2 regions of the Gelidimonas denitrificans genome follow, and region 2 is predicted to be linked to the other one. Evidence: riboswitches for the same ligand, from Rfam matches in the RefSeq annotation. Region 2 holds a riboswitch; the other holds the start of a gene.

Region 1 (4,404 bases), 1.0 Mb from region 2:
CAAAGGATAAATTTATCTTTAATTGAGAATGATTCTCATTTATAATTAGCCTGAACTGTCCTTTTTTGAATCTGGAGCCCGTCCGTGATGCACAAAATAAGTCCCGTCCCGTGCCAGCAATTACTGGTAGCAACCAGCGCTGTCGGCTATGTCACCACTTGTCCCGACTGCGGGATCGTGCATCTGAGTTTGCCCTCTTTAACGCTGCGCTTTGAAATGCAGGTATTTCGTGAACTGGCGCGCATGTTAGGCGTTGCCCAGCAACAGCTCGAAACAGACCCTGCCCTGCATGGCGCCGAATTGATGTCTGCCATGCCGCAGGTCGTGCGACATTAAAAAGAGGGGCAGGCAATGTGCAAACACAATACAGAAGCCGTCACAGGTATCGCCATGCATGCCGATACCGTAGCGTTGCAGCCGTTAACGATGGGATCGCGCCGGCGTCGACTTTGGGAATTGCCCATCCATGCGTTCTGCCCTGTGGTGGGAGTATGTTTGCCCATCAGCGCATTGCGCCGCCTGGTTGACAAGGCCCTAGGCGAGCAGGTCCAGGCAGACGATTATGCGTTGCATTGTTGTGTGATCGCCGAATGCAAATCCCGCACACCGATAGCAGAACGATTGCAGCGCGAGTTAGATCGTCGCTATGCATATTCTCAGCGCCTTGCCTCACAAGCAAAAACTACGGATGCTCTCGGTCAGTGGTGGTCAAGCTGCCAACAGGGCAATGAGATTGCTGGTGCGCTTTGGGCTACGCTGACGCATCCGTGCTGCGATGTGGCGCTGGAGGAGCGGGTATTAAGCAATATTCACATGTTGCAGCATCAGGTCGGTGCCGCGCATCGGGCCGATGCACAGAGATTTGCGGGGAACTGATTGAGGAGAACGGGGTGCTGACGCGCGAACTCGGGGAGCGCAGTACCCGCGTCATCACGGAGAAGAGCGCTCATATTGAAGCGTTGTGTATTCATTGAGAAACCGAGTGCGAGCAGTCTGGCGCGTTGCCTCAAATACATTGAGCAATCCATAGCGGTGAACAGTGAGATGACCGCCGGTACGGTAGGCGAAGTCGACAAAGTGCATATTTGATTTAAAAATGGAATAACAGCACTGAAAAGAGCAGGCACTATGAACAGTAATGAATTGAGAAAAACCGGGCTCAAAACCACCTTGCCCAGGTTAAAGGTGCTGGAGGTGATCCGCGCTAGCGAATCGCGGCATCTGAGTGCCGATGACGTGTATCAACTCCTGGTAGAACAAGGTTTCGATGTCGGCCTCGCTACTGTCTATCGCGTGTTGTCGCAACTGGAGATGGTTGGAATTCTCTCGCGCAATATCTTCGATTCAGGCAAGGCGATCTTTGAGCTCAACGAGGGTGGTCACCACGACCACCTGATCTGTTTGACTTGTGGTCGCGTGGATGAATTCCAAGACGAGGTCATCGAATCGCGCAAGCAAAAAGTGGCAACCATCAACGGCTATCAAGTGACGATGCATCGCCTTTCTTTGTATGGGATTTGCCCGCATTGCAGTGCGGTACCCATCAAAGTTGCGACTGCCTAGGAACGCAATGCGGGGGTGTACGCGCTGATAGACAGCAAAAAACGATGTCGCTGAACAAGGGAGGAGTTCTCGATCCCGTCTTGCCTACGCAAGCCGTGCCTACGATTACGCGTCGCGGCCTTGACGAGACTTCTTCCCGTATAGACGAAAAAGCGCCACCGCTGCTGTCGCGCGACGGGACCAGCAGCGGCAGCGGCAGCGCCGCCGCCATCGAGCAAGCGATTGCGCCGAAAGGCGGCATCCATGTGGTGCAGTCGGTTGCCGATCTGCCGCCACCAGCGCAGGCGCAGTTGGCCGATACGATGCGCGCCGGCACCTCCGGTTTCTTCGTCCAGAAAACGCAGGTGGTGTACCTGATCGCCGACCGTCTGCACGACGCTGCACGTGCACAGTTCGTGCTCGGGTATGAAGTGCTGGGCCACTACGGAATGCGCACGGTGTTGCAGGAAGTGCCCCTGAACCAGCAGTTATTCCTGCGCGGCTGCCTGGTCGCGTCGCAAGTGCCCGATCAGGGCTTGCTGGTCATCATGATTGCCCCACTGGTTGAAATAGACTAGGTTTTCAATCGGCAGCCGGGGTAACCATCCGGCACTTTCCAGTTCCGGTTTGGCATAAAAATGGCTGACATAGCCGACGCACAGATAAGCAATGGGTGTGATGCGCTTCGGAATTCCCAGTGCTTGCTGCAGTGCGGCCTGGTTGAAAATGCTGACCCAGCCTACACCCAGACCCTCGGCCCGGGCGGCCAGCCACAGGTTTTGTACCGCACATACGCTGCTGTACAGGTCCATGGTCTTCATTTGGGTGCGTCCGATTACCACTGGACCGGTGCGCTCGCGGTCACAGGTGATGCAGATGCCGACGGGCGACTCCAGAATCCCTTCCAGTTTCAGGGTCCGATAGACGTCGCGTTTGTCTCCCTCGAACATTTCTGCTGCTTCGGCATGGGCTATGGCAAAGGCATCATGCACCCGGCGCTTGACTTGGTCCGACTGGATTACCAGAAAATTCCAAGGCTGCATGAAGCCGACCGATGGCGCGTAGTGGGCGGCGGTCAGGACACGGCTCAGTACTTCATCGGGAACCGGCGTCGGCAAAAACTGGCCGCGCACATCGCGGCGGGAAAAAATGGCGTGATAGACCGCGTCACGTGCTTCGTCTGTAAAGGCGTGTGTATCCTGGATGGCTTGCGCCGGCATTGTTTTCATGACATTCCCCTAGCGTGAAAATAGATGCGCTGCCTGGCCGTGCAGCTTGATGGTTTTTCAGGCCGGTCTTCTGACTCGGATTCATCTGAACCAGGCGCCTTCCCGGCATACGCCAGTGGCATCTCGCCTGGTTCATCCTCCTTACAGCGTTGGGCACGTGGCGGAATCACACCGCCTTCCCGATTCTCCTGTCGCCTTGCAGCGACGGGCACCTGAAAGCCGCCATCATCAAGGTGAAGCAAGGATTATGTCAAGGCAGGACATTAATTCTTTATGGCAACAAACCGCCATATTTGTGACATTTGGTCATAAAAAATAGTGTTGAAAAAACGGTCGTTTTTGAACAGATGGCTTATGCCCGCTTTCTGTGGATAACCTTGCGTACAGCCAACCACATCCGCGCGCAATCCCAATGCCGGCGTCGATCTTCTGGCGAGCCTACAAAACAGGCAGCTTGGACAAGTCCCCGACAAAGCTCGCCATCCAAATGTTTTTGTAAGAACAATCGTGTGCATCAATGGGGCGTGGGAGGGGCTGGACAGAAGGGGCCACTTTGAAACTCCGGAGTCTCCATGGTGCCGCGTCCATGGTGGCAGACTGTAGGGGCCCTCCAAAATTGGTTATGCCCACCAAAGCATCATGCAGCGATTTAAGCGACTCAATTATGAGTTGGTTGATTTTTGGGCTTTATGTCATAGCTTCACCGAACCACTGGCATGGCCGGGCTGATGCTGATAATGCAGGCACTCGGTGCTTCAGCCTAGTCGTAATCGAAGCTGATCGTGCGTAATCGATCAATTTGTTCGTCAACGAGAAAATGGCGGTGCTGGGTCGGGCATTTTGCAGACAAGCAGAATTTCGGTAACGCTGAGTATGTTGGACGGATTTCAAATCTAACCGAGCCGGGTTCAAGTGCGCCGAACCCGGTGGAGGCGGGATGCCGCTGGGGTGCTGCCCGTGTAACGTTTTTGTGCCGCTGTCGAGGACACAGGCACATAAATTGTTGCAGACTGGCCCCGTGAACTATGTGCAGGTGCGCAAGATCGTGGCCAGCATCAGGAGCGAACCGAACGACACTTTCACCTTTGATTCGGCATCCTGGACGATTAACGCATGCATCTGCTGACACAGGGGCAGGGGAGTGGCTAATTTGGGTATTTTGCTGGTATCCACTTTGCTGGCGCGAGTTGGTATTCGCAAAAATACCAGCATAAAATCTGGCTGTTAACTGCCAAACTTTGGCGCAACGGGCGTAAAAAAACCCCTAAGTGATTGATTTCTTAGGGGCTTTTCATGCAAACTTGCGGTGGTTTGCGGTGGTTTGCGGTGTCTTTGGTAGTGATAGGTGGACTTGAACCACCGACCCCAGCATTATGAATGCTGTGCTCTAACCAACTGAGCTATATCACCACTAGTTTATGCGGCTACTGTCGTAACCGGCATTATTCAGGCCAAATATACTGCCAGAACAACTAAGCCCTGCATTATGACAAACGACTTTTTCTCTGTCAAGAAAATTGTCGCGCCTGTCAGGGCAGTTGCATGAAAGCATTTGGTCTAACTACTGAATCCGGTCCACGAAAAGCATGAAGAAAGCGTGATGACAACGGATCACTGCGTCGGATGGGTTGCA
Region 2 (4,404 bases):
GCTTGATCGACAACCTCGAAATCTGAGGAAACTCTCAATTCAATTTTTGTCCCAGCATCAACTACTCGATGTTGTAACGCATTATTTTCAGGTAAGTGGACGCAGCGTCCTGCGGGCTGGACAAAGCGTTCGCGTAGAGCGTGGCACCCATGGTGACGCCTGCTCCTGCTCCGCTGCTGAGTTGTTGCACGCGAGTGCACTAAAAACATGCACATTACCAACGTCTCAACGGCGCAGCGCGACTTCAGTTCGCGTGCACTGCGTCAACCAGTTAATTGATTTTTAACGTTAGCCTGCTATTGCGCTGGATGCACCAAAACCTGACGATTATGGACCGGGCTCAGTGAAGTTTGATTTTTTTCAATTTCATTACATGGGCTATGGAGCCTGAATTGCGCATGAAAACCACAAAACACACCAGACCAGATCAGTAGTACCTTGAATTGTTGCCCCATTGGCTGGAATTATTAGAACGCATGTTCTCAAATTGTTTCATCCGATGTTCCAGATCATAGATATCGGACGCATCAGCCAAATAAGCTTCTTTCCGCTCCATATCCTTGCGCTCAATCCTTTGGCCCAAGCGTTTGAAAAATCCCATCGGTTTGCGTTCTGCGCCGACGTTAGCCGCAACAGGAACCAGTCGCGCATATATGAACTGCAGAATGTTGAATCTGGGTGAACTACTTGCTGGGTGCGTATGGATGGACATAATTTACTCCTTCTGTGTAATCTAAAATGCTGCAATGCAGTATAAGTATAGGCACAGAAAGATATAAATCAAATTATGTTTAACTATACGTTTTATTCATAAAAAGAATATCTTAAGGTAGATGATTTACCGTAACAAAATTAACTTCGAAGCAAAATTCTTGTAAAAACCAGAAAAAAACAAGAAAAAATTGCTTCAAAGTAGAGAAACCAGCAACTGCGGAATAACAGCATTCACATAATTTAAAATACCCAATAAATAATTTATGTATAGGCTGAGACTTGCCGTATAAGAATTATTCCGCAACGCAACATAATCCGCCCTACTTGCCTTTGGTCCCGATCAATCCATCAGATCGGCATACAGCGCCGTACTCAGATAGCGTTCGCCAAAGGATGGAATGATGGTAACGATCATTTTTCCGGCATTCTCCGGACGGCGCGCAACTTCCAGCGCAGCCCAGAGCGCAGCGCCGGATGAAATGCCAACCAGCAAACCTTCTTCGCGCGCGGCACGGCGGGCGAATGTGAACGCGTCGTCATTCTTGACCCGTATGACTTCATCGTAAATCTGCGTGTTCAGGATATCCGGCACAAAACCGGCGCCGATCCCTTGAATCAAGTGCGGGCCTTTGGTGCCGCAGGACAACATCGGCGAACCATCCGGCTCCACTGCAATCACCTGGAAGCCGGGCTTGCGTGCTTTCAATACTTCACCCACGCCGGTAATGGTGCCACCGGTGCCGACCCCGGCCACCAGAATATCGGCCTGGCCGTCGGTATCGTTCCAGATTTCCTCAGCCGTAGTGCGGCGATGCACTTCTGGATTGGCCGCATTCTTGAATTGTTGCGGCAAGAAGTAGCGCGCATCTGACGCCACCAACTCCTCGGCCTTCCTGATGGCGCCCGGCATGCCTTCGCTGCCCGGCGTAAGCACCAATTCCGCACCGTAAGCACGCAGCAGCATGCGCCGCTCGCGGCTCATGGTGTCGGGCATGATCAACATGCAGCGATAGCCGCGCGCCGCGCACACCATGGCCAGCGCGATGCCGGTGTTGCCGCTGGTCGGCTCAACAATGATGGTGTCGGGTTTGATCAGGCCGGCCTGCTCTGCGGCCTCGATCATAGACACGCCGATGCGGTCCTTGACACTGTGCGCCGGACTGTAAAATTCCAGTTTGGCAAGCACGGTGGCAACCGCGCCCTGCGCCATGCGGTTGATACGGACCAAAGGCGTATTGCCAACCAGTGCGGTGACATCGTTTGCGATTTTCATGGATAAGCTCTCTAGCCCATTATGGGCATGTAATTAGCGATTTTTAGCGTGCGATTTATGCCGTGAGATGCCCGTTTCGTAATTCTGGAAAAACCTTACAAATCGGTATCTTCCGGATTTTTAGTAACGTTTTAACAATTAACATACTTGCCCAAAGCAAACAATAAAATACTCTATTTACCGCGCCAATCCATGCGGATTGACAAAATACCAGCACAAGATTTTTAGAGCGCGGTTGTTGCAAGCTGGGCTTGCGGCATACAATACGCACGTTTTGGTGCCCGCAGACATCCCCATGTCTGCAGTTAAACGGGAAACACGGCGTAGATGACACCCTCGTCCGCCAACGTGTGCTGCCCCCGCAACGGTAAAACAAGCGTCACTATGAATTTCAGTGACAAACCGCCTCTCAGGACCACTGTGCAACTCGCACGGGAAGGTGAGACGGTTTGGCTTGTCAGCCCGGATACCGGCCAGAATAGGTGGAAGCGCGCGAACCCGCACTTTCGTTGATTCCGGCTTGCGGGGACGCAGGCCGGGGGATTTTTATTTGAAACGACATCATGATTTTCTCCACCCTCCCCAGCCGCACGCCGGCCTGGAAGCCGCTTGCGCTGGCGTCTGCCTTATCTGCCTGCTGCATCGCTCCGGCATCAGCCCAAACCAATAACGATAAAACGCTGGCGCCGGTTATGGTGACGGCTTCACGTTTTGCGAACGATCCTGCATTCAGTCCGATCGGTGCGACAGTTATCACAGCCGACCAAATTCGTGAGGCCGGTGCCGATAATGTCAATGAAGCGATCCGCAAAATAGGCGGCGTGTATGGCCGCCAGAATCTTTTTGGGACGCAGGATTTTTCTCTCGATATGCGTGGCTTCGGCACCACCAGCGATAACAATCTGGTGGTTATGGTTGACGGTGTCCGACTTTCGGAAAGCGAGTTTGGCGGAGCGGTTTTTTCTTCCATTCCTATTGAAACCGTTGAACGCATCGAAATCGTGCGCGGCGGGAGCAGCGTGCTGTATGGAGATGGTGCAACTGGCGGCGTGATCCATATCATCACCAAGCGTCCACAATTGAATGCGACGCATGGTTCCGTGACGGCCGAAATCGGCCAGTTCAACCACAAAGCTGTACGTGCCTCCGTCGCGAAAGGCTGGGATGGATTCTCTCTGGATGCCAACGTCAGCAAGCTGGAGTCCGACAACTACCGCGACAACAATGCGGTGAACCAGGAAAATTTCAGCGGTGGTGCGCAATGGGCGTCAAACGAGGGACGAGTCGGCTTGCGGGTGGATATCGCGCGTCAGGATTCCCGTTTGGCGGGCGGGCTTACTTTGGAGCAATTTGAAAAAAATCCGCGCCAAACCCTTAAGCCGGATGATTTTGCTTCCATCGACACCAACCGCTACACGGCTTTCATCGAGCGCAAATTTGGCGCTTGGGAAGCCGCGGCCGAGTTGTCGCACCGTGAAAGAACCACTAATTTTGGAAGCGGTGGTACACCAAACTTTATTCTCAAGGGAAAGCAGACCCAGTTTTCGCCGCGCATACGTAATGTCACGGCACAAGGCAGCATGACCAACGAACTGGTCGCTGGATTCGATTTCCTAGACTGGAGTCGCGACACAGACTTTGAACATGCCACCCAGAAATCAAAAGCGGTTTACGCGCGTGACGAGATCCGTGTGGGTCCAGCCCGCGTGGCTCTAGGCGCACGCCACGAAATCTTCGACAAGGATTCTGTCGATCCGGCAGGCGGAACCAACTACACCAAATCGCACTCCCTCAATGCTTGGGAACTGCAGGGCAGCTATGACGTCACTTCTATGGTCAACCTTTTCGCCAAGACCGGCAGGAGTTTCCGCGTAGCCAATGTCGATGAAAACGGCTTCACGCCAGTCTTCAATACGCCGCTCGAAGCACAAATCTCGCGCGATCTGGAGCTCGGCGGCAGCATCGGCGACGCCGGTAAAAAAGTTACGGTCAGACTGTTCCAGCATCGTTTGAAAAACGAAATTTTCTTCGATCCGACGGTAGGCTTGTTTGGCGCCAACACCAATCTCGACCCAACCCGTCGCCAAGGAGTGGAAATTGAAGCCAGCACGCGCCTGGCAACCGCTTTCATGCTATCGGCCAACTTGCAACATGTTTCCGCCAAATTTACTGATGGCCCCAATACCGGTCGCGAACTGGTATTGGTGCCGAAAAACACTGCTTCGGTCCGTTTGAGTTGGCTTCCGGGCAATGGCCAGACCGCCAATATCGGCGTGCAGTGGGTGGATGCGCAGCGTTATGGCGGCGATTTCGACAATAGCTGTCCGTCGCATATACCATCTTTTGTGACTCTGGATGGACGATATGCCAAACGCTTCGGCGCATGGGAGTTGGCGATCGCCGGCACCAACCTGACC

What was found. Region 2 has a riboswitch for cobalamin ahead of FKCLFG_RS05965 (TonB-dependent receptor). Riboswitches for the same ligand answer to the same signal wherever they lie in the genome.
Region 1: linked by a shared signal. The riboswitch ahead of bluB (5,6-dimethylbenzimidazole synthase) and the one ahead of FKCLFG_RS05965 (TonB-dependent receptor) in region 2 are both predicted to bind cobalamin.

The regions. Positions count from the first base shown of each region.
Region 1 covers NZ_CM146350.1:2,279,207-2,283,610, reverse strand. Annotated here, with positions in the region: gene FKCLFG_RS10635 (hypothetical protein) at 85-336, shown strand; gene FKCLFG_RS10630 (hypothetical protein) at 352-876, shown strand; gene fur (ferric iron uptake transcriptional regulator) at 1,129-1,563, shown strand; gene FKCLFG_RS10620 (hypothetical protein) at 1,608-2,120, shown strand; gene bluB (5,6-dimethylbenzimidazole synthase) at 2,031-2,771, opposite strand; cobalamin riboswitch at 2,815-3,002, opposite strand; tRNA gene FKCLFG_RS10610 (tRNA-Met) at 4,105-4,181, opposite strand.
Region 2 covers NZ_CM146350.1:1,266,416-1,270,819, reverse strand. Annotated here, with positions in the region: gene panC (pantoate--beta-alanine ligase) at 1-26, shown strand, start outside; gene FKCLFG_RS05980 (hypothetical protein) at 62-190, opposite strand; gene FKCLFG_RS05975 (DUF3563 family protein) at 428-712, opposite strand; gene cysK (cysteine synthase A) at 1,055-1,987, opposite strand; cobalamin riboswitch at 2,246-2,479, shown strand; gene FKCLFG_RS05965 (TonB-dependent receptor) at 2,551-4,404, shown strand, end outside.